Regions from separate parts of the Pantoea sp. X-Soil-TKNS-1279 genome, predicted to be linked through region 2. Evidence: predicted binding sites of a transcription regulator. Region 2 holds the regulator's gene; the other holds the start of a gene.
The links. The regulator PhoB, encoded in region 2, activates phosphate uptake and scavenging genes when phosphate is short. The targets are predictions, from matches to a motif close to CTGTCATAAAACTGNCNNAT.
Positions count from the first base shown of each region.

Region 1 (15,207 bases), 1.1 Mb from region 2:
CAGACCGAGCATCACACCGCCAATCACACCGTTTTTGGTGAAGGGCAACACGATACGCCAAATCACTTCCCAGGTGGTGCAGCCAATACCGTAGGCCGACTCTTTCATCATCACCGGGGTCTGTTCGAACACATCACGCATCACCGAAGCAATGTACGGGATGATCATGATGGCGAGGATAACGCCTGCCGCCAGGATACCGATCCCAAAAGCCGGGCCGGAGAACAGCGCACCCACAATCGGGATATTCGACATGATGTCGCCAACCGGCGTCTGAAAGTACTCGGCAAAGAGTGGCGCGAAAATAAACAGGCCCCACATGCCATAGACGATGCTGGGGATGGCCGCCAGCAGCTCGATTGCAGTGCCGAGTGGACGACGCAGCCAGCCTGGTGCCAGTTCCGTCAGGAACAGGGCGATACCGAAGCTCACCGGAACGGCGATGAGCAGCGCAATCAGCGAGGTTACGACGGTACCGTAAATCGGCACCAGCGCACCAAATTGTTCGTTAGGCGCATCCCAGGTTTTGGTCCACAGGAATGAGAAACCAAATTTCTGGATACTGGGCCAGGAGGAGAAAATCAGGGAGACGATGATGCCACCCAGCAGCAATAACACAATCAGCGCAGCCAGTTTCACCAGCGCGCCGAAGATCATGTCACCTTGTTTGCCAGGGGCTTTAAACGTCGGCTTAGTGGCAGCCATAGAAGTCTCTGTTCTCAGGGGAAGTCAGGGTGGCCAGCCTGTCGGCTGGCCAGGTCATTCACTTACTTGTACAGCGCTTTGCCGGAAGAATCTTTGATGTTGGCTTTCCAGGCATCACGAATCTGCGTGGTCACGCTTTCTGGCAGAGCTGCGTAATCCAGGCTGGTCGCCGTTTTTCCACCATTTTTGTAAGCCCAGTCGAAGAACTTCAGCACTTCGCTACCTTTCTCTGCATTTGCCTGATCTTTATAAACCAGGATGAAGGTGGTGGAAGTGATCGGCCATGCATCGTTGCCTTTCTGGAAAGTCAGGTCCTGGGCAAAAGATTCGCTCCAGTTCGCGCCTTTGGCCGCGTTAGCAAAGCTGGTTTCGCTCGGTGCCACAGCTTTGCCATCAGCATCGTGCAACTTGGTGTAAGTCAGGTTGTTCTGCTTGGCATACGCGTACTCGACGTAGCCGATTGAACCCGGCAGACGCTGGACGAATGCCGCCACGCCGTCGTTACCTTTACCGCCCAGACCGGTCGGCCAGTTTACGGTGTTGCCTTTACCAATTTTGCTGTTCCACTCTTCGTTCACTTTAGACAGGTAGCTGGTGAAGACGAAAGAGGTACCGGAACCGTCAGCGCGGCGTACCACGTTGATGTTGGTATCTGGCAGTTTCACGCCCGGGTTGAGTTTGGTGATCGCCGGATCGTTCCACTTTTTGATATTGCCCAGGTAAATGTCACCAACGGTTTTACCGTCGAGGGTCAGCTGACCAGACTTCACGCCAGGGATGTTAACTGCCAGAACCACACCACCGATCACGGTCGGGAACTGGAACAGGCCATTTTTTTGCAGATCTTCATCTTTCATCGGCGCATCTGACGCACCGAAATCGACGGTTTTGGCGATGATTTGCTTCACGCCGCCCGAAGAACCAATACCCTGATAGTTAACTTTGCTACCGGTGGCTTGCTGGTATTCTGCTGCCCACTTGGCATAAACCGGTGCCGGGAACGTCCCGCCTGCGCCAGTCAGATCGGTTGCTGCAAAAGCAGAGACCGCGCTTACTGCGAAGGTGGCGGCGAGGATTCGGGCTACGGTGCTACGCATCAGTGTCATGTTCCCTCCAGGGGAGTTAAAAAAATCAGGCTCTATGCCATTTTAGTAAGAGTCATTGATTGCTGCTGGAGGGAAAATAGGACAGTTTGATGACAGTCAAATGTACGAAATATGACAGTTTTATGACACCGTTTAAAAATGAAGCGGGACCCTTGCAGTCCCGCTTTTCTTACTGATTATTCAACAGTCACTGATTTCGCCAGGTTACGCGGTTGATCGACATCGGTGCCTTTAATCAACGCGACATGGTAGGAAAGAAGTTGCAGCGGCACGGTGTAGAAGATTGGCGCAATCACCTCTTCCACATGCGGCAGAGAGATAATCTTCATGCCATCGCTGTCGCTAAAACCTGCATCCTGATCGGCAAATACATACAGCAGACCGCCGCGTGCACGCACCTCTTCGATGTTGGACTTCAGCTTCTCCAGCAGTTCGTTATTCGGTGCTACCACGATTACTGGCATATCGGCGTCAATCAGCGCCAGCGGGCCATGTTTCAACTCCCCGGCCGCGTAGGCTTCCGCGTGGATATAGGAGATCTCTTTCAGCTTCAGCGCGCCTTCCATGGCGATCGGATACTGATCGCCACGGCCAAGGAACAACGCATGATGCTTGTCAGAGAAACCTTCTGCCAGGTTTTCGATCACCTTATCCTGCGCCAGCATCTGCTCAATACGGCTCGGCAGCGCCTGTAACCCATGGACAATCTCGTGTTCGGTATCAGCAGACATGCCATGCAGGCGGCCCAGTTTCGCTACCAGCATCAACAACACGGTGAGCTGCGTGGTAAAGGCTTTGGTGGAGGCTACCCCGATCTCGGTACCCGCTTTGGTCATCAGTGACAAATCGGATTCACGTACCAGCGACGACCCCGCCACGTTACAGATGGCCAGCGAACCCAGATAGCCCAGCTCTTTCGACAGACGCAGCGCGGCCAGCGTATCGGCAGTTTCACCGGACTGTGACAGGGTGATCAGCAGGCTGTTTTTACGCACCGCCGATTTGCGATAGCGGAATTCAGAGGCAATTTCGACATCGCAGGGAATGTTTGCCAGTGATTCGAACCAGTAACGCGAAACCATACCGGAGTTGTATGAGGTGCCGCAGGCGATAATCTGGATATGCTCAACTTTGCTCAACAGAGCTTCCGCTTGTGGGCCAAGCTCGCTGAGATCGACTTCACCGTGGCTGAAACGACCGGTTAAGGTGTTTTTGATCGCCATCGGCTGTTCATAAATCTCTTTCTGCATGTAGTGACGGTAAATCCCTTTGTCGCCGGCATCATACTGGACGTTAGATTCGATCTCGGCGCGAGTCACTGGCGTGCCATTGCGATCGACAATAGTCACTTCGCGGCGGGTAATCTCAGCGATATCGCCCTCTTCCAGATAGATGAAGCGGCGTGTCACCGGCAGCAGTGCCAGCTGATCGGAAGCGATAAAGTTTTCGCCGACGCCACGGCCTACCACCAGCGGGCTACCGGAACGCGCGGCCACCAGCACGGAGGGATCGCGGCTGTCCATAATCACCATGCCATAGGCGCCGCGCAGTTGCGGAATCACCCGCAGCACCACTTCACGCAGCGAACCGCCTTGTTTCTGTTCCCAGTGCACCAGATGTGCCACCACTTCGGTGTCAGTTTCTGACGCGAATGAGTAACCGCGCTCAATCAGCTGCGCACGCAACGGTTCATGGTTCTCAATGATGCCGTTATGCACAATGATGATGTGCTCAGAGATATGCGGATGCGCATTGGCTTCTGAGGGTTCACCGTGGGTAGCCCAACGGGTATGAGCAATACCGGTGCCGCCAATCAACGGCTGCTGTTCTGCCGCTTCTGCCAACTTTTGCACTTTGCCCAGGCGACGCAGACGCGTCACATGGCCTTGACGATCAACGACGGCCAAACCCGCCGAATCGTAACCGCGATACTCAAGACGACGCAGACCTTCCAGCAGAATTTCTGCAATGTCGCGCTGTGCTACTGCACCAACAATTCCACACATAATAGTTTCCTGACTTCATGGCTTTCGGCCATTGCGTTGTCATCTGACCTGATATCCGGCATCGCCGGTTCCCCGAGCCTTGTAGAGAGTGGGGATGTAGTTATATTTACTGCTAACAGGCCGATCTTTGTCGGCCATTAAAAATTACTTTTTCTTTTCCGGGCGCTTCCAGCCCGCTTTCTGGTTCTGTTCTTTGCGGTTGTAAACCAGAACAGCGGCGGGTACGTCTTTCATCACCGTGGTGCCCGCCGCAATTGTCGCGCCACTGGCGACAGTCACCGGAGCCACCAGCTGGGTATCGGAACCCACAAACACGTTGTCGCCAATGATGGTTTTAGATTTATTCGCGCCATCGTAATTACAGGTGATGGTGCCAGCGCCGATATTCACATCGTCGCCAATCTCCGCGTCGCCAAGATAGGAGAGGTGACCGGCTTTGGAACCTTTTCCAAGGGTGGCTTTCTTCATTTCAACGAAGTTGCCAACGTGAGCCTTCTCTCCCAGTTCGCTTCCGGGGCGCAAACGAGCAAACGGACCAACGGTACAAGCCGCGGCCAGATTGGCATCCTCGATCACCGAATACGCGCTGATTTCACAATCATCAGCAATCACGCTGTTTTTGATGATACAACCCGCCGCAATTTTCACCCGATCGCCCAGGGTGACCTCGCCTTCGATAATCACATTGGTATCGATTTCAACATCGCGTCCGTGTTTCAACGTGCCACGCAGATCGAAACGTGCCGGGTCACGCAGCATCACACCTGCCAACAACAGTTTCTCGGCCTGTTCAGCCTGGTAAGCACGTTCCAACGCGGCCAGTTGCAGGCGATTATTTACACCGTCGGTTTCGCTGATGCGCGCCGGATGGACAGCCTGCACCAGACGCCCTTCCTGATGTGCCATCGCAATAATGTCGGTGATATAGAACTCGCCTTGCGCGTTGTTGTTATTCAACTGTGACAGCCAGCGTTTGAGATCACCACCGTTAGCAATCAGGATGCCGGTGTTAATCTCCTGAATCTTCAGTTGTTCGGGCGAAGCATCTTTTTGTTCCACGATCCCGGTAATGGTGTCGTTTTCACGCACGATACGGCCATAGCCGGTGGGATTGTCGAGCACCACGGTGAGCAGACCTATGCCACCCGCAGGTTTAGCGCTACGCAGGCGCTGCAACGTTTCCAGGGAGATCAACGGAACGTCGCCGTACAGCATCACAATGTCTTCGTCATCTGCGAACCAGGGGGCTGCCTGCTGCATCGCATGCCCGGTGCCAAGCTGTTGCGCCTGTAACACCCAATTCAGGGTGTTACCAGAAAGCTGAGCTTTAAGTTGATCGCCGCCGTGGCCGTAAACCAGATGGATTTGCTGTGCGCCCAACCCGGTTGCAGCATCAATCACATGCTGGACCATGGGTTTTCCTGCCAGGGTATGCAGAACTTTGGGGAGATCGGAATACATACGGGTGCCCTTGCCAGCGGCAAGAATCACCACACTCATCGCACTTGTAGACATAACTATCCTGACTCTGTTTTAGCTTTCGAAAGTTTAAGGTTTACCTCTGAGATTACTACATTTTTCTCGGATCGAAATTAGAGGATGACGAAAGGCAGTGCGCAATAAATTGCGCCGCTACGGTATGTGCAAAATATCGCGTTGTTTTTATTTTTTCCGGAACCGCAGGCAAAAAAAATGCCAGCCCAATGGGCTGGCACTTCGTGACGCATAAAGCCTGATTACATCGCTTTTTTGGTCAGCTCGATAACACGCAGCTTCGCGATAGCTTTCGCCAGTTCGGCAGAGGCCTGAGCATAGTCCACGTCGCCGTGGCTGCTGCTCATGTGTTCTTCTGCTTTACGTTTCGCTTCCAGCGCGCGCGCTTCGTCGAGGTCTTCACCACGAATCGCGGTGTCGGCCAGAACGGTGGTGCTGCCCGGCTGAACTTCCAGCACGCCGCCAGAGAGGTAGATATACTCCTCTTCGCCATGCTGTTTAACGATGCGAATCATACCAGGCTTGATGGCAGTCAGGAGCGGGGCGTGGCCAGGGTAAATCCCCAGCTCACCTTCGCTACCTGACACCTGGATTTTCTGCACCAGACCGGAGAACATTTGTTGCTCCGCGCTGACAACATCCAGGTGATAAGTCATAGCCATATCATTCCTCCCGGGAAACCGTTATTACAGTTTCTTCGCTTTTTCCACGGCTTCGTCGATCGCGCCAACCATGTAGAAAGCCTGCTCTGGCAGATGGTCGAATTCGCCTTCCATGATGCCTTTGAAGCCACGGATGGTGTCTTTCAGCGTTACGTACTTACCTGGAGAACCGGTGAAGACTTCAGCAACGAAGAACGGCTGAGACAGGAAGCGCTGAATCTTACGTGCGCGTGCCACCAGCAGTTTGTCGTCTTCAGACAGCTCGTCCATACCGAGGATGGCGATGATGTCTTTCAGTTCCTGGTAACGCTGCAGCAGAGACTGCACGCCACGCGCAACATCGTAGTGCTCCTGACCAACGATCAGCGGATCCAGCTGACGGCTGGTAGAATCCAGCGGGTCAACGGCCGGGTAGATACCCAGGGATGCGATCTGACGGCTCAGCGTTACGGTTGAGTCTAAGTGGGCGAAGGTGGTCGCCGGAGACGGGTCAGTCAAGTCATCCGCAGGGACGTAAACGGCCTGTACGGAGGTGATTGAACCCGTCTTAGTGGAGGTAATACGCTCCTGTAACACACCCATCTCTTCAGCCAGCGTCGGCTGATAACCTACCGCTGAAGGCATACGACCCAGCAGTGCAGATACTTCTGTACCGGCCAGGGTGTAACGATAGATGTTGTCGATGAACAGCAGAACGTCACGGCCTTCATCACGGAATTTCTCCGCCATAGTCAGACCGGTCAGTGCTACGCGCAGACGGTTACCCGGCGGCTCGTTCATCTGGCCATACACCAGCGCTACTTTGTCGATAACGTTGGAGTCAGTCATTTCGTGGTAGAAGTCGTTACCCTCACGAGTACGCTCACCCACACCAGCAAATACCGAGTAACCTGAGTGCTCAGCCGCGATGTTACGGATCAGCTCCATCATGTTTACGGTTTTACCAACACCGGCACCACCGAACAGACCGACTTTACCGCCCTTAGCGAACGGACACATCAGGTCGATAACCTTGATGCCGGTTTCCAGCAGTTCCTGCGAGTTAGACTGATCTTCATAAGAAGGCGCGGCACGGTGAATAGAGGAAACCTCTACTACGCTGCCGTCTTCTTCAACCAGGTCGCCTTTCATGTCGATCGGCTCACCCAGCACGTTCATGATACGGCCGAGGGTTGCTTTACCAACCGGAACCTGGATCGGTTTTTTCAGGTCGGCTACTTCCAGACCGCGCTTCAGGCCGTCAGAAGAACCCATGGCGATGGTACGAACCACGCCACCACCCAGCTGCTGCTGAACTTCCAGCACCAGACGAGCATCACCATTCTTAACCTCAAGAGCGCTGTACACTTGCGGTACGGCATCCTGAGGGAATTCGACGTCAACTACGGCGCCGATAATCTGGACAATCTTTCCAGCTGCCATCTTGAATCCTCTACCTAATTCCAAACCTGGTTAAACCGCGGAGGCTCCCGAGACGATCTCGGTAAGTTCCTGGGTGATGCTGGCCTGACGAGCTTTGTTGTAAACCAACTGCAGCTCTTTGATCAGATTTCCGCCGTTATCGGTTGCGGCTTTCATCGCCACCATACGTGCGGCCTGCTCACTGGCCAGGTTTTCCACCACACCCTGATAAACCTGCGATTCGACATAACGACGCAGCAGAGTATCCAGCAGCGCCTTCGGATCGGGTTCGTACAGGTAATCCCAGGTCTTCGCCTTCATCTCTTCTTCACCTTCCGCTGGCGGTAACGGCAGCAGTTGGGTAATGGTCGGAGTCTGAGACATGGTGTTATTAAATTTGTTGCTGACGATATACAGCTTGTCGATACGGCCTTCATCATAAGCCTGCAACATCACTTTTACCGGGCCGATCAGTTCAGACAGTGAAGGTTTATCACCCATGCCTGTGACCTGCGCCACGATGTTGCCACCAACAGAACCGAAGAAACCAAGCCCTTTTGAGCCGATAATCGCCAGATCGCTCTGTACGCCTTTATCAGTCCAGGCTTTCATTTCTGCCAGCACTTTTTTGAACAGGTTAATGTTCAAACCACCACAAAGCCCGCGGTCAGTCGAAACGACCAGGTAGCCGACGCGCTTAACGTCGCGCTCATCCAGGTAAGGGTGCTTGTATTCCAGATTGCCTAACGCAAGGTGACCAATCACTTTGCGCATGGTATCTGCATACGGACGGCTGGCCGCCATGCGTTCCTGCGTTTTACGCATCTTGGAGGCGGCGACCATTTCCATCGCTTTGGTGATCTTCTGCGTGTTTTTCACGCTTCCGATCTTGGTACGTATCTCTTTTGCGCCGGCCATTAGCTTCTCCTCAAAGCCTTGCGGCCTGCCTTTTCAGACAAGCCGCCAGACATTACCAGGACTGGGTTGCTTTAAACGTTTCGAGGAGGCCTTTCAGCTTCTCTTCGATTTCGTTGTTGTAGTTACCCGCCTGATTGATTTCAGCCATCAGCTCAGCGTGGTCGCGGTCAGCAAACGCCAGCAGCGCTGCTTCGAAGCTACCAATTTTTGCCAGCTCAACGTCGTTCAGGAAGCCGCGCTCTGCAGCAAACAGCACCAGACCCTGCTGCGCAACGGACATCGGCGCATACTGTTTCTGTTTCAGCAGCTCGGTCACTTTCTGACCGTGGCTCAGCTGTTTACGAGTCGCATCATCCAGATCGGAAGCGAACTGAGAGAACGCAGCCAGTTCACGATACTGTGCCAGTGCGGTACGGATACCACCAGACAGTTTCTTGATGATCTTGGTCTGAGCAGCGCCACCAACACGGGATACCGAGATACCCGGGTTAACTGCCGGACGAATACCGGAGTTGAACAGGTTAGATTCCAGGAAGATCTGACCATCGGTGATTGAAATCACGTTGGTCGGAACGAACGCAGAAACGTCACCCGCCTGAGTTTCGATAATCGGCAGTGCAGTCAGTGAGCCGGTCTTACCTTTCACTTCACCATTGGTGAAACGCTCAACGTAATCAGCGGTTACGCGTGATGCACGCTCCAGCAGACGAGAGTGGAGGTAGAACACGTCGCCAGGGAATGCTTCACGACCCGGCGGACGACGCAGCAGCAGAGAAATCTGGCGGTAAGCAACGGCCTGCTTGGACAGGTCATCGTACACGATCAGCGCATCTTCACCGCGGTCACGGAAGTATTCGCCCATTGCGCAACCCGCATACGGTGCCAGGTATTGCAGAGCAGCAGATTCAGAAGCAGAAGCGACAACGACGATGGTGTTAGCCAGTGCGCCATGCTCTTCCAGCTTACGTACCACGTTAGAGATGGTAGAGGCTTTCTGACCAATCGCAACGTACACGCATTTGATGCCTGAATCGCGCTGGTTGATGATGGCATCGATCGCCATCGCGGTTTTACCGGTCTGACGGTCACCGATGATCAGCTCACGCTGGCCACGGCCGATTGGAATCATCGCATCGACAGATTTGTAACCAGTCTGAACCGGCTCATCAACGGACTGACGGTCGATAACGCCCGGTGCAATCACTTCAACCGGCGAGAAGCCGTCGTTGTCGATTGCGCCTTTACCGTCGATCGGAGCACCCAGGGTGTTCACTACGCGGCCCAGCAGGCCACGACCAACCGGCACTTCCAGAATACGGCCAGTACACTTAACCTTCATGCCTTCGGCGAGGTCAGCGTACGGACCCATCACCACCGCACCTACAGAGTCACGCTCGAGGTTCAGGGCAATAGCGTAACGGTTACCCGGCAGGGCAATCATTTCACCCTGCATGACATCGGCCAGGCCGTGTACGCGGATGATACCGTCACTTACAGAAACAATAGTACCTTCATTGTGAGCTTCGCTCACGACATTGAACTGAGCAATGCGCTGCTTGATCAGTTCGCTGATTTCGGTGGAATTCAGTTGCATATGCTCCAGTCCCCTTAAGACTGCAAGACGTCTGCCAGACGCTCAAGACGGCCGCGCACGCTGCCATCAATCACCAGATCACCCGCACGGATGACCACGCCTGCCATTACAGACTTATCAATTTTGCAATTCAGCTTAACTTTGCGTGACAGACGTTTTTCCATCGCGGCGCTGATTTTGGTCAGCTGGCTGTCACTCAGCGTACTGGCAGAAATCACATCAACTTCGGCTGTCGCTTCGTGAGCGTCACGCAGTTGAATGAACTGTTCCAGTACAGCCGGAAGCGCTGTCAAACGTCCGTTTTCCGCCATCACCTTAATCAGGTTCTGGGCGTATTCATCCAGTTGATCACCACAGACTGCGATGAAAGAAGCAGATAATGCTTCTGGTGCTAAGGCACCAGCAAGGAGATCTGCCATCTGTTCGTTGCCAGCCACTTCTGCGGCAAACGCCAGCATATTTTGCCAGCGTTCAATACTTTGATGCTCAACAGCAAAGTCAAAAGCTGCTTTGGCGTAGGGGCGAGCTACAGTAATCAGTTCAGACATCAGCCCCTCCCTCCTTACAGTTCAGCGACCAGTTTATCAACGATGTCGCTGTTAGCAGCTTCATCCACGGAACGTTCGATGATCTTCTCGGCGCCAGCTAATGCCAGCAACGCGACTTGCTTACGCAGCTCTTCACGGGCACGCGAACGCTCGGCTTCGATTTCTGCCTGCGCCTGCGCCACGATGCGGTTACGTTCAGTTTCGGCTTCAGTTTTCGCTTCGTCCAGAATCTGTGCACGGCGTTTGTTCGCCTGCTCGATAATGACCTGGGCTTCATCTTTGGCTTTTTTCAGCTGGTCGGTCGCATTGGCCTGCGCGAGATCCAAATCTTTCTTCGCGCGTTCAGCAGAAGCAAGGCCGTCAGCAATTTCTTTCTGACGCTTTTCGATGGCAGCCATAATCGGCGGCCATACGTACTTCATGCAAAACGCGACAAACAGGATGAACGCGATGGCCTGGCCGAGGATTGTTGCATTAATGTTCACAGCACAATGCCTCTTATTAAGTTAACTTGCTCTGCCGTTATCAATGATAAGCGGCAGAATCCGTTTCTCACCACACCGGGTGCCGTGAGAAACAAGGCTACAGGCTTTAGGCGACAGCAAACATCACGTAGAGACCCAGACCAACAGCGATCATCGGGATAGCATCCACCAGACCCATTACAACAAAGAACTGCGTGCGCAGCAGAGGAATCAGATCCGGCTGACGCGCTGCGCCTTCCAGGAATTTACCTCCGAGGATGCCGATACCGATCGCAGCACCGATTGCCGCCAGGCCCATCATCACAGCGGCAGCCATGTACAGCAGATCCATATTCAGGTTTTCCATGACAGTCTCCAGTTTGTTTCAGTTAAAAGCTAAGTAGTTGAGATAAAAAATCAATGTTCTTCAGATGCCATCGACAGATAGACGATCGTGAGGACCATGAAAATGAAAGCCTGCAGCGAAATAATCAGGATGTGGAAAATGGCCCACGGCACATTTAACACCCACTGCGACCACCACGGCAGCAGACCGGCAATCAGGATAAAGATCAGCTCACCCGCATACATGTTACCGAACAGTCGCAGACCGAGTGAAACCGGTTTGGACAGCAGGCTAACACCTTCAAGAATCAGGTTGATGGGGATGAAGATCGGGTGATTAAAAGGCTGCAGCGTCAGCTCTTTGGCGAAGCCACCTACACCTTTCATTTTGATGCTGTAGAACAGAATCAAAATAAATACGCCCAACGCCATAGACAGCGTGATGTTCACGTCTGCAGACGGCACGACACGCAGCGCCGGCAGGCCTAAATAGTGCTCGCCGATAAACGGCAGCAGGTCGATAGGCAACAGATCCATGAAGTTCATCAGGAAGACCCAGACGAAAATCGTCAGAGCCAGCGGGGCGATAAGTTTGCTTTTACCGTGGTACATGTCGCGCACGTTGTTATCAACGAAACCGACAACCAGTTCGATAGCCGCTTGTAATTTCCCTGGCACACCGCTGGTGGCGCTTTTTGCCACTTTACGGAACAACACCAGGAAGATAAGTCCCAGCACCAGAGAGAAAAACATGGAATCGATATTTAATACCCAGAACGTCGCGGGAGCGTCGTGCGGATTCACTAACTCGAAAGTACGCAGGTCCAGCTGAAGGTTATTCAGGTGGTGACCTATGTATTCTTGCGGAGTAGAGATTTCTCCTGCAGCCATGATGCCTCTTACCCTTTGTTGTTAATTACAGCCGGTGCGACGATCTGCACCACCAGCACCGATAACCAGGTGATTGCGAGAGGCCAGAAGACCGCTCCAAACACACCCAACGCCACAATGAGAAAAATAATGGTGGCGAACACCTTTAACACTTCACCGAAGGCGAAGCTCCAGGCTACGCGCCCTTTGGCCGGTGTTTGCCCCTGCAGGCGCCAGGCTAAAAACATAAACAACACATTCGGCAGCCAGGCTGCCACTCCACCGGCGATGGCGGAGGCACCCCAGATGACATCTTTCAGGGTAAACAACGCACCGATTACGACAAAAGTCACCAGCTGAATAAGCAGCACGGTTCGGGCCAATTTCACACTGTAAAGAGACACTGACATGGTGCTGAACTCTCCTGCCCCAAACGGGGTATGTCGCGTGTCGTATAAGACTGCCTTTACTCATTTGAGTCAAGCAGCAAAAGCCGTGCAAATTATACGGGCCGCACCTGCGATTTCAATCGCTAAGTAGCGAAAAGGTGAACAATTATTTAAATTTCTTTCCGGAGGGCTATTTCTCAAAAGATTCACATCCAGGATAGAGGGATTCAGCCGGTGAAATTGCGCCTGCTGCTTGCTTTTAAAGCGTGCTTCAGATCACATTATAAGCATGTGGGCAAGATGTGATTTTGTTTTGAACAAAGAAATATCGATTTCAAAGCAGGTGCAACTTCATATTTTTCAGAAAGATAAAATTATATTCATGCCACATCGACTGGATTAACGATAAAAACACTCTATTGACATCTCCCGGCGCAATAAAAACGTAAAACTGATATTACGTACGCCGATTTATTGCAGAGTTATATTTTCCGGCGTGACTATTGTTTTCCGTAAATACACCCAGAGAAGTGATCTAACTGATAATAAAATGTGAATTAAACGTTAAATGTAACAGAGCTTTTCGGATAATTTCTAATGGGAATGTTAACTCGCTTCCCCTGCCCTGCTGAATAAATCTCTTTATCGTCCAGCGTTCGATTGCTGTTTTTTTATCCACCCGGTGGAGTAACTCAAATGGTATGGATTGGTATTAATCCATACCATTTTAGGGGCTATTGCCGGGCAATGACCACCAAATGACGCTCACCGTCCAGTTCCGGTACCTGCAACGGATAAATCTGCTGCACCACAAAACCCGCCGGTAAGGTTGTAATTTCATCATCCGGGCGGACGCCTTTCAGGGCGTAGAAGTGACCTTGTGCCGAAGGCAGATGATGACACCAGTTCACCATATCCTCAAGTGAAGCAAAAGCACGGCTGATCACACCATCAAAAGGCGGCTCAGCCGGAAACTCTTCCACACGGCTCTGCACCGGGGTAACGTTAGTAAGTCCTAACTCATGTTGAACCTGGCGCAGGAAACGTACGCGCTTACCCAGACTATCGAGCAAGGTAAAATGCGCTTGTGGACGCACAATCGCCAGCGGAATACCCGGTAATCCAGGTCCGGTTCCCACATCAATAAAGCGCTCCCCCTGTAAATGCGGCTCAACCACAATACTGTCGAGAATATGGCGTACCAGCATTTGCTGTGGATCGCGCACCGATGTCAGGTTGTAGGCCTTATTCCATTTATGCAGCAACTCAACATAACCAACCAGTTGTTGTTTTTGTTGATCGGAGAGGGAAATGTTTGCCGCTTTCAGCAGCGCGGAGAGTTTGTTAATCACGACGAGAATTCCATTAACGGGGGCGAGCCGGCCCGCCCCGTGGTAAATCATGCGCTTTTACGCAGCAGACCCTGTTTTTTCAGGTAAATCAGCAAAATGGAGATCGCAGCGGGCGTAATGCCTGAAATGCGAGATGCCTGGCCGATCGAACTGGGTTTGTGGTCGTTGAGTTTTGCGATCACTTCATTCGACAAACCATTCACCTGACGGTAATCAAGATCGGTGGGCAGTAACGTGTTTTCATTGCGCTGCTGGCGATCAATTTCTTCCTGCTGGCGGGCAATGTAACCTTCATATTTCACCTGGATCTCAACCTGCTCAGCGGCCTGTTCATCCGCCAGCGCCGGGCCATAGCTGTTAAGTGACGTCAGCAATGCGTAAGTCATTTCCGGGCGACGCAGTAAATCTTCACCGCTGGCTTCTTTCGTTAGCGGTGCGCTGAGAATACTGTTCACTTCCGCCACGTTTTCTGATTTCGGATGCACCCACTGATCGCGCAGACGCTGGCGTTCCAGCTCAATCGCTTCCAGTTTCTGGTTGTAACGCGCCCAACGCGCATCATCCACCAGACCCATTTCGCGACCGGCTTCGGTCAGACGCAGATCGGCGTTGTCTTCACGCAGCATCAGACGATATTCAGCACGGGAGGTAAACATACGGTAGGGTTCTTTCGTCCCCAGCGTACACAGATCGTCAACCAACACCCCCATATAAGCCTGATCACGACGCGGTGCCCAACCATCTTTGTCCGCAGACTGACGGGCGGCGTTCAGACCAGCCAATAACCCCTGGGCTGCCGCTTCTTCATAACCGGTGGTGCCGTTGATCTGGCCGGCAAAGAACAGACCCTGGATATATTTACTTTCCAGCGTCGGTTTCAAATCGCGTGGGTCGAAGAAATCATACTCGATGGCATAACCCGGACGGACAATCTTCGCGTTTTCCAGACCTTTCATTGAACGGACGATTTGCATCTGCACATCAAATGGCAGACTGGTCGAGATACCGTTCGGGTAAATTTCGTTGCTGGTTAGTCCTTCCGGCTCCAGGAAGATCTGATGTGCGTTACGATCGGCAAAGCGCATGACTTTGTCTTCGATCGACGGGCAATAACGCGGGCCGATCCCTTCGATCACCCCGGCATACATCGGGCTGCGATCGAGGTTGTTGCGGATCACATCATGCGTTTGTTCGTTGGTATAGGTGATCCAGCACGGTACCTGCTGCGGATGCTGCGACACATTGCCCATGAACGAAAACACCGGCATCGGGTTGTCACCATGCTGCGGAGCCAGCTGGCTAAAGTCGATGGTGCGAGCATCAATGCGCGGCGGGGTACCGGTTTTCAAACGG
Region 1 covers NZ_AP035948.1:882-16,088, reverse strand. The annotation lists gene pstC (phosphate ABC transporter permease PstC) at 1-705, opposite strand, end outside; gene pstS (phosphate ABC transporter substrate-binding protein PstS) at 768-1,811, opposite strand; gene glmS (glutamine--fructose-6-phosphate transaminase (isomerizing)) at 1,988-3,817, opposite strand; gene glmU (bifunctional UDP-N-acetylglucosamine diphosphorylase/glucosamine-1-phosphate N-acetyltransferase GlmU) at 3,962-5,332, opposite strand; gene AC6I8N_RS00055 (F0F1 ATP synthase subunit epsilon) at 5,554-5,973, opposite strand; gene atpD (F0F1 ATP synthase subunit beta) at 5,998-7,395, opposite strand; gene atpG (F0F1 ATP synthase subunit gamma) at 7,426-8,292, opposite strand; gene atpA (F0F1 ATP synthase subunit alpha) at 8,345-9,886, opposite strand; gene atpH (F0F1 ATP synthase subunit delta) at 9,901-10,434, opposite strand; gene atpF (F0F1 ATP synthase subunit B) at 10,449-10,919, opposite strand; gene atpE (F0F1 ATP synthase subunit C) at 11,026-11,265, opposite strand; gene atpB (F0F1 ATP synthase subunit A) at 11,316-12,134, opposite strand; gene atpI (F0F1 ATP synthase subunit I) at 12,143-12,523, opposite strand; gene rsmG (16S rRNA (guanine(527)-N(7))-methyltransferase RsmG) at 13,237-13,854, opposite strand; gene mnmG (tRNA uridine-5-carboxymethylaminomethyl(34) synthesis enzyme MnmG) at 13,902-15,207, opposite strand, start outside.
Region 1: pstS (phosphate ABC transporter substrate-binding protein PstS) is a predicted target of PhoB. The motif match lies at 1,921-1,940, and genes of this name have one in related genera.

Region 2 (15,207 bases):
GAGATTTGACCGTAGATCTCGGTGCCGGTCAGCTCCTCCAGCAGCTCGGCGCGCTCGCCCGGTTTGGCATTCAAAAAGGCAGCAAATTGCCCCTGCGACAGCATCATTGAGCGGGTAAAGCGGGCGAAATCAAGACCGGATAGGGTTTCGATCAGTTTTAATTTGTCGCCCACTTTGTCGGCAACGATTTGGTTGTCGGCACAGCGTGCCAGTTCAACGCGCGGAGCCTGCAATTTGCCGTCGGCCTGACCACGGGCGCGGTTCTGGCTCCAGAAGGCACGCCAGGCTTCACCCTTGATCTCAAACTCCACCTCGGCGAGGCATTCGGCGGTATCCCGGGTGATCAGTTCGTTCTGGGTTTGCGACAGCACGCCGAGACGTGGCGTCTGGTGATACAGCGCCAGACAGATGGCGTCGAGCAGGGTGGTTTTACCGGCGCCGGTGGCCCCGGTAATGGCAAACAAACCGTTACTGGCAAACGGCTCACGGCGAAAATCGATAAACCATTCTCCGCGCAGGGCGTTGAGGTTTTTAAAACGCAGCGTCAGGATTTTCATGCAGAGGGGTTCTCCAGCGCGGCAAGGGTGGTGCGAAACAGTTGTGTAAGGTGTGCTGCCTGGTCGGCATCCAGATCCTCTTCCAGCGCCAGACGACGCGCAAACACCTCTTCAACCTGCAATTCGCTCAGGGTTTCGTTATCCAGTCGCGCCAGGCTGCGGCTGCGCTGTTCGCGACTGCGGCGTACCAGTAGCACCTCCACCGGTAAGTTTTCCGTCAGTTGCTCCACGCGGCGTTGCAGGTCGCTCAGGTGCTCCTGAGTGGTGATTTCAATATCCAGCCACACCGCCAGGTCGCCCTCTTTTTCTTTGAGCAGCGCCAGTTGCCGTTCGATATCCGCCAGCGATCCTTTCAGCATCTGCATTGGCTGGAACAGCGGGATGGTCAGCGGCGTCACGGCATCAAGGCCGGTGCTGAACTCCAGCAGAAACACGCTCTTGTCGCGGCCCAACTCATCAAAGCTGAGTGGAATGGGCGAACCGCTGTAGCGAATATGATCGCTGTCAGCAATGCGTTGTGCTCGGTGAATATGGCCGAGTGCGATGTAATCCGCCGCAGGGAATGCCTGCGCCGGAAAGGCATCGAGGGTGCCGATGTAGATATCACGCACCGAGTCGCTTTTGGTTACGCCGACGGTGGTGAGATGGCCGGTGGCGATAATCGGCAGTTTGCCCCCGAGTGCTGCGCGCTGCGCCTCTGCGGCGGCAAAGCAGTGCTGATAATGTTGTTCGATGGCTTCCAGCAGCGACAGCTGTTTTTCCCGCCCGGACTGCCCGGCCTGGCTGCGCAAAATATCGCGCGGGCGCAGATAAGGGATGGCGCACAGCAGCGCGCCTGGCGTACCGTCGCGCTGCTTCAGGGTCAGCACCTGCTGCTCGCCCTGCGGCGTAGCGCTGGTGATCACCTGCGTGTTGAGGCAGGCAAGCAGTTCGCGTGATTCATTGAGCGTTGCCACCGAATCGTGGTTCCCTGCCAGAACGATCAACTGGCAGCGGCTGGCCTGCAACGCCACCACGAAGCGGTTAAACATTTCACGCGCATAGCTTGGCGGTGAGCCGGTATCAAACAGGTCACCGGCGATAATCAGCGCATCCACCTGATGCTGGTCAATCTGCTGGCGCAGCCAGTCGAGAAATGCCTGATGTTCAGCAGCGCGACTTTTGCTATAAAAGAACTGGCCCAGATGCCAGTCTGCCGTATGGATGATGCGCATGGATGCTCCCTGCCAGAAAAAGCGATGGGGAATTATAACGACTTCACCACGAAAGCAAAAAAAACGCCTCACGGCTGTCACATTTCTGTTTTTCCACTAAATTTCCAGGGTTGGGTTTTTCATAAAAGTGTCATAAAACTGACGCATAATGACGCCGCAAATCCCAGTGACAGCCGTCATATCAGCAGGAGTAATAATGGCTAAGCGCATTTTGGTTGTGGAAGACGAAGCTCCCATCCGTGAAATGTTATGTTTCGTGCTGGAACAGAACGATTACCAGCCGATTGAGGCGGAAGATTATGACAGCGCAGTAGGGAAGCTCATCGAACCCTGGCCGGATTTGATTTTGCTGGACTGGATGTTACCCGGCGGTAGCGGTATCCAGTTTATCAAGCACCTGAAACGTGAAGCCATGACGCGCGATATTCCGGTGATGATGCTGACGGCGCGTGGCGAAGAAGAAGATCGTGTACGCGGTCTGGAAGTGGGCGCTGACGATTACATCACCAAACCGTTCTCCCCGAAAGAGTTGATGGCGCGTATCAAAGCGGTGATGCGGCGTATTTCGCCGATGGCGGTGGAAGAGGTGATTGAGATGCAGGGACTGAGCCTCGACCCGTCATCACATCGCGTGATGTCCGAAGCCACGCCGCTGGAGATGGGACCGACTGAGTACAAATTGCTGCACTTCTTTATGACGCACCCGGAACGCGTTTACAGCCGCGAACAACTGCTGAACCATGTCTGGGGCACCAATGTGTATGTCGAAGATCGTACTGTCGATGTGCATATCCGTCGTTTACGTAAAGCGCTGGAGGTCTCCGGCCACGATCGCATGGTACAAACCGTACGCGGAACAGGGTATCGTTTCTCTGCTCGCTACTAAACGGAGTCTTTACCGTGCTGGAACGACTCTCCTGGAAGAGATTATTGACCGAACTGGTGCTGGTCTGTCTGCCGGCACTGATTTTAGGTCTGGTATTTGGCTATCTCCCCTGGCTGCTGCTGATCGCGGTCTTGGGTTTGCTGTTGTGGCATTTCTGGAACCTGATGCGACTCTCCCATTGGTTATGGGTTGATCGATCCATGACGCCGCCCGGTGGACGCGCCAGCTGGGAACCGCTGTTTTACGGGCTGTATCAAATGCAGTTGCGTAACCGTCGTCGTCGTCGCGAGCTGGGCAACCTGATCAAACGCTTTCGCAGCGGTGCGGAATCGCTGCCGGATGCGGTGGTGCTGACCACCGAAGAGGGTATCATTTTCTGGTGTAATGGCCTGGCGCAACAGCATCTCGGCCTGCGTTGGCCGGAAGACAATGGTCAGAACATCCTCAACTTGCTGCGCTATCCTGAATTCTCCCGCTATATCCGCCAGCGTGACTTTAATAAGCCGCTGACGTTGGTGCAGAATAATCAACGTCATATGGAGTTTCGCGTGATGCCCTATAGCGAAGGGCAGTGGCTGATGGTGGCGCGTGATGTGACGCAAATGCATCAACTGGAGGGCGCGCGACGTAACTTCTTCGCCAACGTCAGCCATGAGTTGCGTACCCCGCTGACGGTGTTGCAAGGCTATCTGGAGATGATGAACGATTCGGTGATGAACGAACGTTCACGCAGCAAAGCGTTGCAAACCATGACGGAGCAAACACGACGTATGGATAGCCTGGTGAAGCAACTGCTGACGCTGTCGCGCATTGAAGCTGCTCCCGCCCTCGATATGAAAGAGACGGTAGATGTGCCGACCATGCTGTTGCTGCTCCAGCGCGAAGCGGAAACTTTGAGCCAGGGGCGTCATGAGATCCATTTTCACACCGATCCGCATCTCAAAGTGCTGGGTAATGATGAACAGTTGCGCAGCGCCATCTCCAACCTGGTGTATAACGCGGTCAACCATACGCCGGAAGGGACGCGCATTGATATCAGCTGGCTACGTAATAAACAAGGTGCCGAGTTTAAGGTGTGCGATAACGGGCCAGGGATCAGCCCGGAACATCTGCCACGTTTGACCGAACGTTTCTACCGGGTGGATAAAGCGCGTTCGCGCGCTACCGGTGGCAGCGGCCTCGGGCTGGCGATTGTTAAGCATGCCCTCGGTCACCACAACGCCCGGCTGGAAATCACCAGCGTGCCGCATCAGGAAACGTGTTTCAGCTTTATCCTGCCGTCACGGTTGATCGTCGCCAGCCAGATACGGGAGAATGTGGCGCAATAAACGTTCTGATTTCCCCGTAGCGGCGCGATTTATCGCGCGCCGTTCAATTGGAACACCAAAAAACTGTGCGATAAATCGCGCCGCTACGTGGAATTTCTGCATGAAATCGCTGCTGCTGTTCATTTTGCTGTCGTTCTCTGTGCTGGCGCAGGGGCAACAAACCATGCTGGCGGGCAATCTGAGCAGTGTTGGTTCTGATACCCTCGGTTATCTGATGACGTTGTGGGGCGAAGATTTCAGCCGTCAGTCACCGGGGGTGAATGTGCAGGTACAGGCGGCGGGTTCATCAACGGCACCCACTGCGCTGGCGGCGGGTGCTGCTCAGCTTGGCGCGATGAGCCGCCCGATGCAGGTGGATGAGCGCCAACTGTTTATCGCGCGCTATGGCTATCCTCCGCTGGCGGTGCCGGTGGCAATGGATGCGCTGGTGGTGGTGGTCAATCAGGACAATCCGCTGAAGCAAATTGCGCCACAGCAGCTTGATGCGCTGTTTTCAGTAACGCGTCTGTGCGGTGCGCAGCAGGTGCCGCAGCGCTGGGGGGATGTCGGTCTGACCGATCCACATTGGGCCACGCGTAGTATCCAACGTTACGGACGTAACTCCGCGTCCGGCACCTGGGGCTTCTTCAAGCAGCAGGTGCTGTGCAAAGGCGACTTCCGTGCTGATGTGGCGGAGTTTCCCGGATCGGCGGCGGTGGTGCAGGCGGTGGCAGCGACGCCCAACAGCATTGGTTACGCCAGCTTTGGCTTTCATCTCAGTGGGGTGAAGACGCTGCCGGTGGTCACCAATAGCGGTGAAAGCGTGATGCCGGATGCCGATTCTATCCGTAGCGGCCGCTATCCGTGGTCGCGCCCGCTCTATATCTACGTCAATAAAGCGCCCGGGAAACCGTTGCCGCCGTTGGTTTCGGCATTTCTGCATCAGGTGCTGTCACCCCAGGGGCAGCGTCGGGTCAGTGAGGCGGGATATCTGCCGTTGTCTGAGAGTCAGATGGCGCAGGCGCGTGCCGCCATTGAGGAAAATTGAAGAACGAGCATCGCAACATGAATTTTCTTCATGTCACCTGAATTTTCTTCGTTTGCCCAAATCCGTCCAACATGTCACTCTCCTTAGCCATATAGCCATCCAGATGGCTAAAAATAACCAGGTGAAATTATTACCTGACGCAACCATGCGTTTACGGCTTTAGCCAGGAGTGATCATGCAACGAGTAACCGCCCCGTTCCGCGCCGATACCGTCGGCAGTTTTCTGCGTCCCGCCGCTATCAAACAGGCACGCGAGCAGTTTGCTAAGGGTGAAATTGATGCCGCCGCGCTGCGTCAGGTCGAAGATGACGCTATCCGTCATGTGGTGGAGCAGCAGCGTGCCAACGGTCTTAAAGTGGTTACCGATGGTGAATTTCGCCGTGCCTGGTGGCACTTCGACTTCTTTGATGATCTGATTGGCGTCGAGCGTTACGAAGCGGAGCAGGGCATTCAATTTAATGGCGTGCAGACGAAAGCGCGTGGCGTGAAAGTGACCGGCAAAGTGGCGTTTAACCCGAACCACCCGATGCTGGAGCACTTCCGCTTCCTGCAAAGCATTGCCGGTGACGCAGTGCCGAAGATGACCATTCCCAGCCCGAGCGTGCTGCATTTCCGTGGTGGTCGCAAAGTGATCGACGCCAACGTTTACCCGGATCTGAAAGAGTACTTCGCCGATCTGGCTCAAACCTACAAAGATGCCATTCAGGCGTTTTACGCGGCTGGCTGCCGTTATCTGCAACTGGACGATACCGTCTGGGCCTATCTGTGTTCCACCGATCAGCAGCAGCAGATCCGCGAACGTGGTGAAGATCCGCAAGAACTGGCGCGTATCTACGCTCAGGTGCTGAATACTGCGCTGGAAGGTAAACCGGCAGATCTGACCGTCGGCCTGCATGTGTGTCGTGGTAATTTCCGTTCCACCTGGATCTCCGAAGGCGGTTACGAGCCGGTGGCTGAGGTGTTGTTTGGCGGGGTAAATATCGATGCCTTCTTCCTCGAATATGACAACGAGCGCTCTGGTGGTTTCGAGCCACTGCGCTTTATCAAGCCTGGCCATCAGCAGGTGGTACTGGGCCTTATCACCACCAAAACCGGTGAGCTGGAAGACCCGGCCCAGGTGAAGGCACGTTTGCAGGAAGCGGCACAATTCGTCAGCCTGGATCAGATTTGCCTCAGCCCGCAGTGCGGCTTTGCCTCAACAGAAGAGGGCAATAGCCTGAGCGAAGATCAGCAGTGGCAGAAAATCCGCCTGGTGGTCGACATCGCAAATCAGGTGTGGTGATGCTGTAAACTTGTGCAAACAGGCGCGTAAATCGCGCCTTTTGTGCATCTTAAACCTCGGTTATGCGCGGATATCTCCCGCGTTGTGGAAAGTTTAAGCAAATCATCTGATGTGATTTCGAGCTTATCTATATTGATTCACTGCTTTTTATCTGTTTAGTGCTATATCCTTCTGGTTTTCCGATCCCGTATTGCCTTTCTCCGCTATAAACGTTTTACTACGCGCCGTTGTCGATTCTTCCCTCTGTGAACAGAAGAAAAGCAGTCTAAATCACCTGCGCTTTAACTATGTGACGAGCATAACGCACTGGCGTTGATGGATAAGTCGTTGTTTTGGCGCGGTCAGGGGGCAACACAAACTCAACTTTCACCGCAACATCAGCTACAGGCCGTACAGAAGTTTATGACTTATCGTTTAACCCCGAAGGATATCCTCGCGCTGGGCTTTATGACGTTTGCCCTGTTTGTTGGCGCAGGAAACATCATTTTCCCACCGATGGTGGGTATTCAGTCTGGCGAACACGTTTGGATTGCTGCCATTGGTTTCCTGATCACTGCCGTGGGTCTACCGGTGATGACCGTTATCGCGCTGGCGCGCGTTGGCGGCGGTATCGATGCCCTCAGCTCGCCGATTGGTAAAGCCGCCGGTTTGCTGCTGGCTACCGTCTGTTATCTGGCTGTTGGCCCGCTGTTTGCTACACCGCGTACCGCGACCGTGTCATTTGAAGTGGGTATCGCCCCGCTGACCGGTGATGGCGCGCTGCCGCTGTTTATCTACAGCCTGATTTACTTTTCGCTGGTGATCGTGATCTCCCTCTATCCGGGCAAACTGCTGGATACCGTGGGTCACTTCCTCGCACCGCTGAAAATTGTTGCCCTGACGGTGCTGGGTGTTGCCGCGCTGCTGTGGCCTGCGGGTGGCCTTTCCCCGGCGACGGCAGATTATCAACGTGCGGCGTTCTCCAGCGGCTTTGTTAACGGCTATCTGACTATGGATACCTTGGGTGCGCTGGTGTTCGGTATCGTTATCGTTAACGCGGCGCGTTCACGCGGCGTGGAAGATTCCGGCCTGTTGACCCGCTACACCATGCTGGCCGGTATTATTGCCGGTGTGGGGCTGACGCTGGTGTATCTGTGCCTGTTCAAGCTGGGTTCAGACAGTGGCGCGATTGTTGATCAGAACGCCAACGGCGCGGCGATTCTGCACGCTTACGTGCAGCAGACCTTCGGCGGCATGGGCAGCTTCTTCCTTGCGGCACTGATCTTCGTGGCCTGTATGGTGACGGCGGTCGGCCTGACCTGCGCCTGTGCAGAATTTTTTGCGCAATACCTGCCGTTGTCGTATAAAGCGCTGGTCTTTATCCTCGGCCTGTTCTCAATGGTGGTGTCAAACCTGGGTCTGAGCCATCTGATTCAGATTTCCATTCCGGTGCTGACGGCGATTTATCCGCCCTGCATCGTGCTGGTGGTGCTAAGCTTCACCCTGAACTGGTGGAACAAGAGCAGCCGTATTATCGCCCCGGCGATGCTGGTGAGTCTGTTGTTCGGCATTGTCGATGCCATCAAATCCACCAGCTTTAAAGACGCGCTGCCGTTGTTCAGTCAGCACCTGCCTCTGGCCGATCAGGGACTCTCCTGGTTGCCGCCGTCGCTGGTGATGCTGCTGATTGCAGCGGTGGTGGATCGCGTAAAAGGACGCGAACAAGTCGCCGTTCACCAATAAGCGACATTGCTGTTAATTTCGACCACGGGCCTGCCCGTGGTTTTTTCATTTGCAAGGTACTGTAGTTATGCAAGAAACCAATAAGCTCAAACGCGGACTGAGCACGCGCCACATTCGTTTTATGGCACTGGGTTCGGCGATTGGCACCGGGTTGTTTTATGGCTCGGCAGATGCCATCAAAATGGCCGGTCCCAGTGTGCTGCTGGCGTATATCATTGGCGGGGCGGTCGCCTATATCATCATGCGTGCGTTGGGGGAGATGTCGGTCAACAACCCCCAGGCCAGCTCCTTCTCGCGTTATGCGCAGGATTATCTTGGCCCACTGGCGGGGTATATCACCGGCTGGACTTACTGCTTTGAAATTCTGATCGTCGCCATTGCCGATGTCACCGCGTTTGGTATCTACATGGGGGTATGGTTCCCCGAGGTACCGCACTGGATTTGGGTGCTGAGCGTGGTGTTGATTATTGGTGCCATCAACCTGATGAGCGTGAAGGTGTTTGGTGAGGTGGAGTTCTGGTTCTCCTTCTTTAAAGTCGCCACCATCATCATCATGATCATTGCCGGTTTCGGTATGATTTTCTGGGGCATCGGCAATGGCGGGCAGCCAACCGGTATCCATAACCTGTGGACCAACGGCGGGTTCTTTGCCCACGGCGTGGTCGGTATGCTGCTCTCCTTGCAGATGGTGATGTTTGCTTACGGCGGCATCGAGATTATCGGCATCACCGCCGGTGAAGCCAAAGACCCGAGCAAATCTATCCCGCGTGCGATTAATTCCGTGCCGTGGCGTATCCTGGTGTTCTATGTCGGTACGCTGTTTGTGATTATGTCGATCTATCCGTGGAACCAGGTGGGTACAGCGGGCAGCCCCTTTGTCCTGACCTTCCAGCATCTCGGTATTGCCGCAGCGGCCTCGATCCTCAACTTTGTGGTGCTGACGGCGTCCTTGTCGGCTATCAACAGCGACGTGTTCGGTGTGGGACGTATGCTGCACGGTATGGCGCAGCAGGGACATGCACCGAAGATGTTTATGAAGGTGTCCGAGCGTGGTATTCCGTGGGTTACGGTACTGGTGATGATGGTGGCGATGCTGGTCGCGGTTTACCTTAACTACCTGATGCCGGAAAAAGTGTTCCTGGTGATTGCCTCCCTCGCCACCTTTGCCACCGTGTGGGTGTGGATCATGATTTTACTGTCGCAGATTGCCTTCCGCCGCAAAATTGGTAAGCAGGAAGCCGGGAAGCTGCAATTTGCTCTGCCGGGTGGCAGCACCACGGCATGGGTTGGGGTGCTATTCCTGGCCTTCATTATCGCGTTGATCGGTTACTTCCCGGATACGCGCGTGTCGTTGTATGTCGGATTTGCGTGGATTGTGCTGTTGCTGCTGGCCTGGCCATTGGTGAAACGTAACAAGTAAAAATCGCAAACATTTGTAGCGGCGCGATTTATCGCGCTGTTGTTTTTTTGTCCCCTGAAGGCATTGCGCGATAAATTGCGCCGCTACAATAACTTGCGAATAATTACCAGCTCTTGCCTAACGCTATCTCACCACCATAAGGGCTAAGGTGGTTGTTGTCGTAATACAGTGGCAGACCACCGTTGGCGAACATGCAACCGTGGTCATTACAAAGCTTGTCACGCAAAGACAGCACCCGTACCCCTGATGCCTGATAACTTTGCAAGAGTTCATCCACAGCGGCTTTCGGGTACTGGAACAGTTTGGTGCGCGCGGTGGGTAAGGGCGGCGTATCCCAGCGGCCCAGCCAGTCACTTAACTCGCGACGGATCGGGATATTGCGATTGTTGCTGTAACGCAACGGATCGATATCCAGCGATGGAGCGTCTTCGATGATGGTGATTTTTTTCCCCGCCTTGCGCAGTGCAGCAATCACGTTATCCATGCCGAATTTCAGCGCTTCCAGATTGTCCTTCTCAGGGTTTGCCAGTTCACGGAAGCCTGCTCCGGGCAGGATACTCATGCCGGATGCCCAGAAGGCGCTGATCACCACTTCATCAATCTTGTCACTCAGCACCATCTTCAGTACCTCGCGATTAAAATCGACGCATTGTTGTGCGTGTGTCGGCACCTGGCTCACCACACGCGTTACGCCTACCAGAAACGGGCAGGAGGCTTTGGTGAGCTGGAATAAGGGCTTGTGCTGACGCAGGGCATACGCGGCCACTGTGGCGCGCAGCGCCGCAGCGTGGCTGTCGCCGATTAACGCGATACCGGGTTGGTCAGTAACCGGGTGGCACTGCGCATCGGACGACGGGAAATTGGCACCATAATCCAGCAGGCAGGGATTGCGCTGCGCTGAAATCTTCCAGGATTCGCCGTTGACCACCAACTCGCTGACACGGTATTTCATCCCACCGGTTTGCCACACCACCAGCATGGCACCGGCAGCCACCAGCGACGAGGCGCAGTAAACCGGGATCACCAGGCGAGTGCCACGCTGGGGATGACGGAAAGGTTGTTCGACAAAGCGCCATGACAGCCAGGCAATCAGTAAGGCAAGGGCGCTGATCATCAGACCCTGCCACGCGGTCAGGGGATGATCGCTAAAGATCCGCGCCAGACTGAGCAATGGCCAGTGCCACAGGTACCAGGAGTAGGAGACGGTGCCGATAAAACGCATCACGCGGTTTTCCAGCAGCAACTGGTTCAGGCGGCCACGCGCGCCTATCATCAGGCAACCTGCCGCGACCGGCAATATCGCCAGCCAGCCGGGGAAGTCGTCATCGCGCGTCAGGACCGTGGCGCTGACAACGATCAACAGCCAGCCCAGCAGATTGCACAGGTTGGCGGCGCGTCCGTTGATGGGTTGTGGTTGCCACAGCGCCAGCAGCACGCCGGCCCCCAATTCCCAGGCGCGGGTGGGGAGCAGGTAGAAGGCATGGGTGCTGTCAGTGGGTGTCAGCCACAGGCAGGCGGCCAGTGAAGCGATGCTGATGACTAAAATCACCCCAGCCATCGAGCGCTTGAAACGTGCCGCCAGCAGCAGGATAAAGGGGAGCACCACGTAGAACTGTTCTTCGATACCGAGCGACCAGGTCATCAGCAGCGGGTTTAAATCAGAATCGCTGCTGAAGTAGTCACCGCTTTTCATCAGCAGCATATTAGGCACGGAGATAAACACCGCCACGCTGTATTTTGCCAGTTGGCTGAATTCAAGTGGTGACAGCAGGATATAGCCGAGCAGCAGCAATATGGCCATCATAAAAAACAATGCAGGCGCGATACGACGAATACGCCGTAAATAGAATTGATAAAAGGAGAAGCGCCCAGCGGAGATTTCCCGACTGATAATGCCACCGATTAAAAAACCGGAAATAACAAAGAAAATATCAACACCGATAAAGCCACCCGGCAGAAAGCTGACACCGGAATGGAACACCACCACTGACAGAATGGCGACAGCGCGCAGGCCGTCAATATCCGCGCGATAACGGAAGCTGTCCGATTTGGTCATAATACCGCCCGTTGATTTTTTAATTACCTGACGCAGATGGCGCAAAAAAAATAAATCGGCGACTCCTTGTCGCCGAAAAACAAGGGTAAAAAATAATGAATCAAGGGATGATTGACGTTGACAGGTTAACCCGAGGTTAAGGGAATACGAACGCCTGACGGGAAATATAGAAAATCCTCAGAAGAGGCTGACAAATAGCTAACGAAATCTTAATGGTTGTATTTTGTTCAGATAAGCCACAGGCACAGCGGCGCGATTTATCGCGCGCCCGTTAGGTCACCACTAATCCGTGAAAAACCGCGCGATAAATCGGACCGCTACGGATAATTGACGGGAATAATGGCCTGCTTATCCAGCGCCTGGCGGAAGGAATCCAGGGTGGATTGATAAGGACATAAGGTGCCGACTTCCGTCACTCTACAGTTTTTCTCATGCCACTCCTGACGCAGTAACGGATGACGATCATCCACCGGCGTTAAATGTCGCAGGTCATCGAGGCTTTGTGCCTGGAAATAGATACGCACGAAACGTTGTCCGCTTTGTGTATCGCGCCAGCGTTCAAACACCAGGCTGCTGCCGGGCGGGACATTGCCGCGCGAATATCCCGGGAGCTGCCAACTGAAGTTCATCAGGGTGCGCACCCGCGCGATATTGGTATCGTGCGCCACCAGCAGTAACCAGCGGGTATCCGGTGAGCTATTGCCGTCGCGGTTGATGCCTTGTTCCAGCCCTTTTATCACCGCATCCAGCAAGATCGAACCACGGCGTTGCGCCATGTAGGGGACATCGTTGCTGAGGTCATAGCTGGCGGTCAGAATCGGCAACAAGGCGCTGATCTGAGCGGAAGAGGTGATATTGCCCCAGGCCAGTTGGTTTAACGGCAGGTTTTCGCTCCAGCCAAGGCGCAGCGTTTCGACCATGCTGGCCAGCACGCTCAGCCCTTGTACCCAGGTATGGCCTGATTTGGTTTCTTTTAATTGCCACGGACGGGTGAATGCCGTGCAGTCGCTACCGGGGGCGCATACTGCCTGCCTGAGTTGTTGGATGGCGGGCTGGAGTTGCTGTTGCAGCGCGGCTAAATCACCGGCTTTGGCGACCAGTGCGGTGCGTTCTTTGGTCGGGTCAAGCTGGGCAAATGGCTCCTTTTCGCTCTGGAACAGCGGATCGATATCGCCATCCACATGATGAATTGCCACGCCACAGCCAGGAAAGGCACCATCCACCAACGCTTCAGCGGTGGCGCGCGTGCGTTGCAATGGACTGGCGCGTACGTAAATATCCGCACCAGTCGGGCATCCAGGGGTGAGCAGGCCCAGTTGACGGTAATGCTCACCTTCCCAACGACCTTTGTTAACCACCGCGGCGTAGCCGTGACCGGTCAGCTCACCATCGTGGGTGGTCCATTGGGTCCAGGGGCGTTGTGTGGCGGCTTCGATCTCTTTGCGGTTACCTGGGGTCGGTGGCCGCACGCCGTGTCGGCTGATTTCGACCACCTTTTCCAGTTGATAGTGTTCCGCCGCCTGGCTATTGCCGAACAACAACCACAGAAAACTTGCCAGCAGCAGGCGTACTGACAGAGAGCATCGAACGGACATCCGCGCATCCTTTTATTACAAGGGGAAAGAGGCAGGCAGCATCGCTTTTAATTGTGGATAAAGCGTCGCATTGGCGAGCAGTACCGGATTACCGTTCTTCAGCCCGTCATTGTGCAGATAATCATTGGTGACGCCACCCGCTTCACGCATTAGCACGATGCCGGGCAGGCCATCCCACGGATTCATATGCGCTTCGTAATAGCCAATCAAACGCCCGGCGGCTGCCCAGGCGCTCATCAATGCGCCCGAACCGGTGCGTATGAACATGCCACCCTGGTGCAGCAGTGCGGAGATAAAGCTGGTGAGCGGTTCAGCGGGCTGGCTGTTAGAGCTGCTGATGCCCAGTACGCCCTGATTAAGCTGTTGGGCGCTGTGGGCCTGAATCCGTTTGTCGTTAACCCAGGCACCTTTGCCACGGCAGGCGTGGAACAGCTCGTGATGATTGGGATCGCACACCACGCCAATTACCGCCTCATCTTCACACACGATAGCCAGCGATACGCACCAGTTATGCAGACCGTTAATGAAGCTGCTGGTGCCGTCAATCGGATCAACCACCCAGACAAAACGGGCACCCTGGGTATCGCCGCCACTCTCCTCACCCAACACCGCATCATCCGGAAAACGCTCGGTGATCATGTACTTAATCAGTTGTTCGACATTACGATCAGCTTCGCTGACCACATCCTGTGGGTCCTTCTTGTGTTCGACCACCAGTTGCTGACGTTGCTGATACCAGGAGAAGGCGCGGCTGGCAGCGGCGGTGGCGACATCACGAGCAAAGTGGTAACGCGCGTCAAGTTCAGTAAGTGATGCTGATGACATCTTTCCCTCTTATGATTTATACCCTTCTTGTTTCAAGCCCCATTCAGGGGATAGGGAAGGGTGACAGGCGAAATGACTGTGTGATCCAGGTAACGAAATATAAGAAAGGCTTCATTAAGCCGCAGATGTTTGCGGCTGGCAAGAGGGGAGAGGATTCAGAATATGTTACAGCTGCTGCGTACGTGCCAGTTCCATCAGTCGCGGATAAAGCTGGAAGAATTGTTGCTCGAGTGCGGCATAATTTTCGACGAAATCCTGATACGAATCGCGTAACGCGGCGAGACGTGGACGACGCATCGCCATGCCATTCAGCACGCGCGCCAGACGGGTGGGTTCAGCGTAATGTTCCAGCCAGCGCTCGCGCCACATTATCGCGTTCAACTCGACAAAGCCTTCCGGTGTACCCGACAACTGCGGCGTAATTTCCCGCTCTGCCGCCGCGGAAAAAGCGGCCAGTGACTGGGCAGGATGGAACTGATCCCAGTGCCGTGCAAGGAAATGGTCCCAGATGACATCGAGGGTGATTGGTGCCACGCGGCGGGTTTCGGCGCGGAACCATTGCCGTGCTTCGCGTACTTCCGGCAGGCTATCAGTCAGGCTATCGAGACGTCGATGCAGCAAAATGCCGTCGGCAATCGGAGTTGACCATTGCTGATGGGGGTTGCCGCGTACAAAGTCGGCCATTAAGTTGCCAAGCAGCGAGCTGTCAGCCAACTGGGCCAGATGGAGGTGAGCGAGAAAGTTCATGCCGCATTATAGGCAGAATCAACGAGGCGCAGCCAGTTGTTCAGAATTGGTCGCTTTTCCGCTAAACTATGCCGCCTGTTTTTAGTCCTGAAGAAGTTGAGCATGCGTGTAGCGGATTTTTCTTTTGAATTGCCGGAATCTTTGATCGCCCATTACCCCCAGGCGCAGCGAAGTGGTTGCCGTCTGTTGTCGCTGGATGGCCCAAGCGGTGCGCTGAGTCACGGCGTGTTTACCGATGTGCTGGAGAAGCTCAATCCGGGCGACCTGCTGGTATTCAATAATACCCGCGTTATCCCGGCGCGCGTTTATGGCCGTAAAGCCAGTGGCGGTAAAATCGAGATGCTGGTGGAGCGCATGCTGGACGACAAACGTGTGCTGGCGCATGTTCGGGCGTCAAAAGCACCGAAGCCGGGTGCAGAATTGCTGCTGGGCGATGACGAAAGTGTCAAAGCGACGATGGTGGCGCGTCACGATACGTTGTTTGAAATTGCGTTCGAAGATGACCGTGCGGTGCTGGATATTCTTAACAGCGTCGGCCATATGCCATT
Region 2 covers NZ_AP035948.1:1,072,167-1,087,373, forward strand. The annotation lists gene AC6I8N_RS04870 (AAA family ATPase) at 1-557, opposite strand, end outside; gene sbcD (exonuclease subunit SbcD) at 554-1,771, opposite strand; gene phoB (phosphate response regulator transcription factor PhoB) at 1,968-2,657, shown strand; gene phoR (phosphate regulon sensor histidine kinase PhoR) at 2,672-3,985, shown strand; gene AC6I8N_RS04890 (PstS family phosphate ABC transporter substrate-binding protein) at 4,086-5,012, shown strand; gene AC6I8N_RS04895 (cobalamin-independent methionine synthase II family protein) at 5,188-6,294, shown strand; gene brnQ (branched-chain amino acid transport system II carrier protein) at 6,697-8,016, shown strand; gene proY (proline-specific permease ProY) at 8,084-9,436, shown strand; gene AC6I8N_RS04910 (acyltransferase family protein) at 9,540-11,492, opposite strand; gene AC6I8N_RS04915 (histidine-type phosphatase) at 11,810-13,087, opposite strand; gene AC6I8N_RS04920 (inositol monophosphatase family protein) at 13,103-13,912, opposite strand; gene AC6I8N_RS04925 (ACP phosphodiesterase) at 14,078-14,659, opposite strand; gene queA (tRNA preQ1(34) S-adenosylmethionine ribosyltransferase-isomerase QueA) at 14,762-15,207, shown strand, end outside.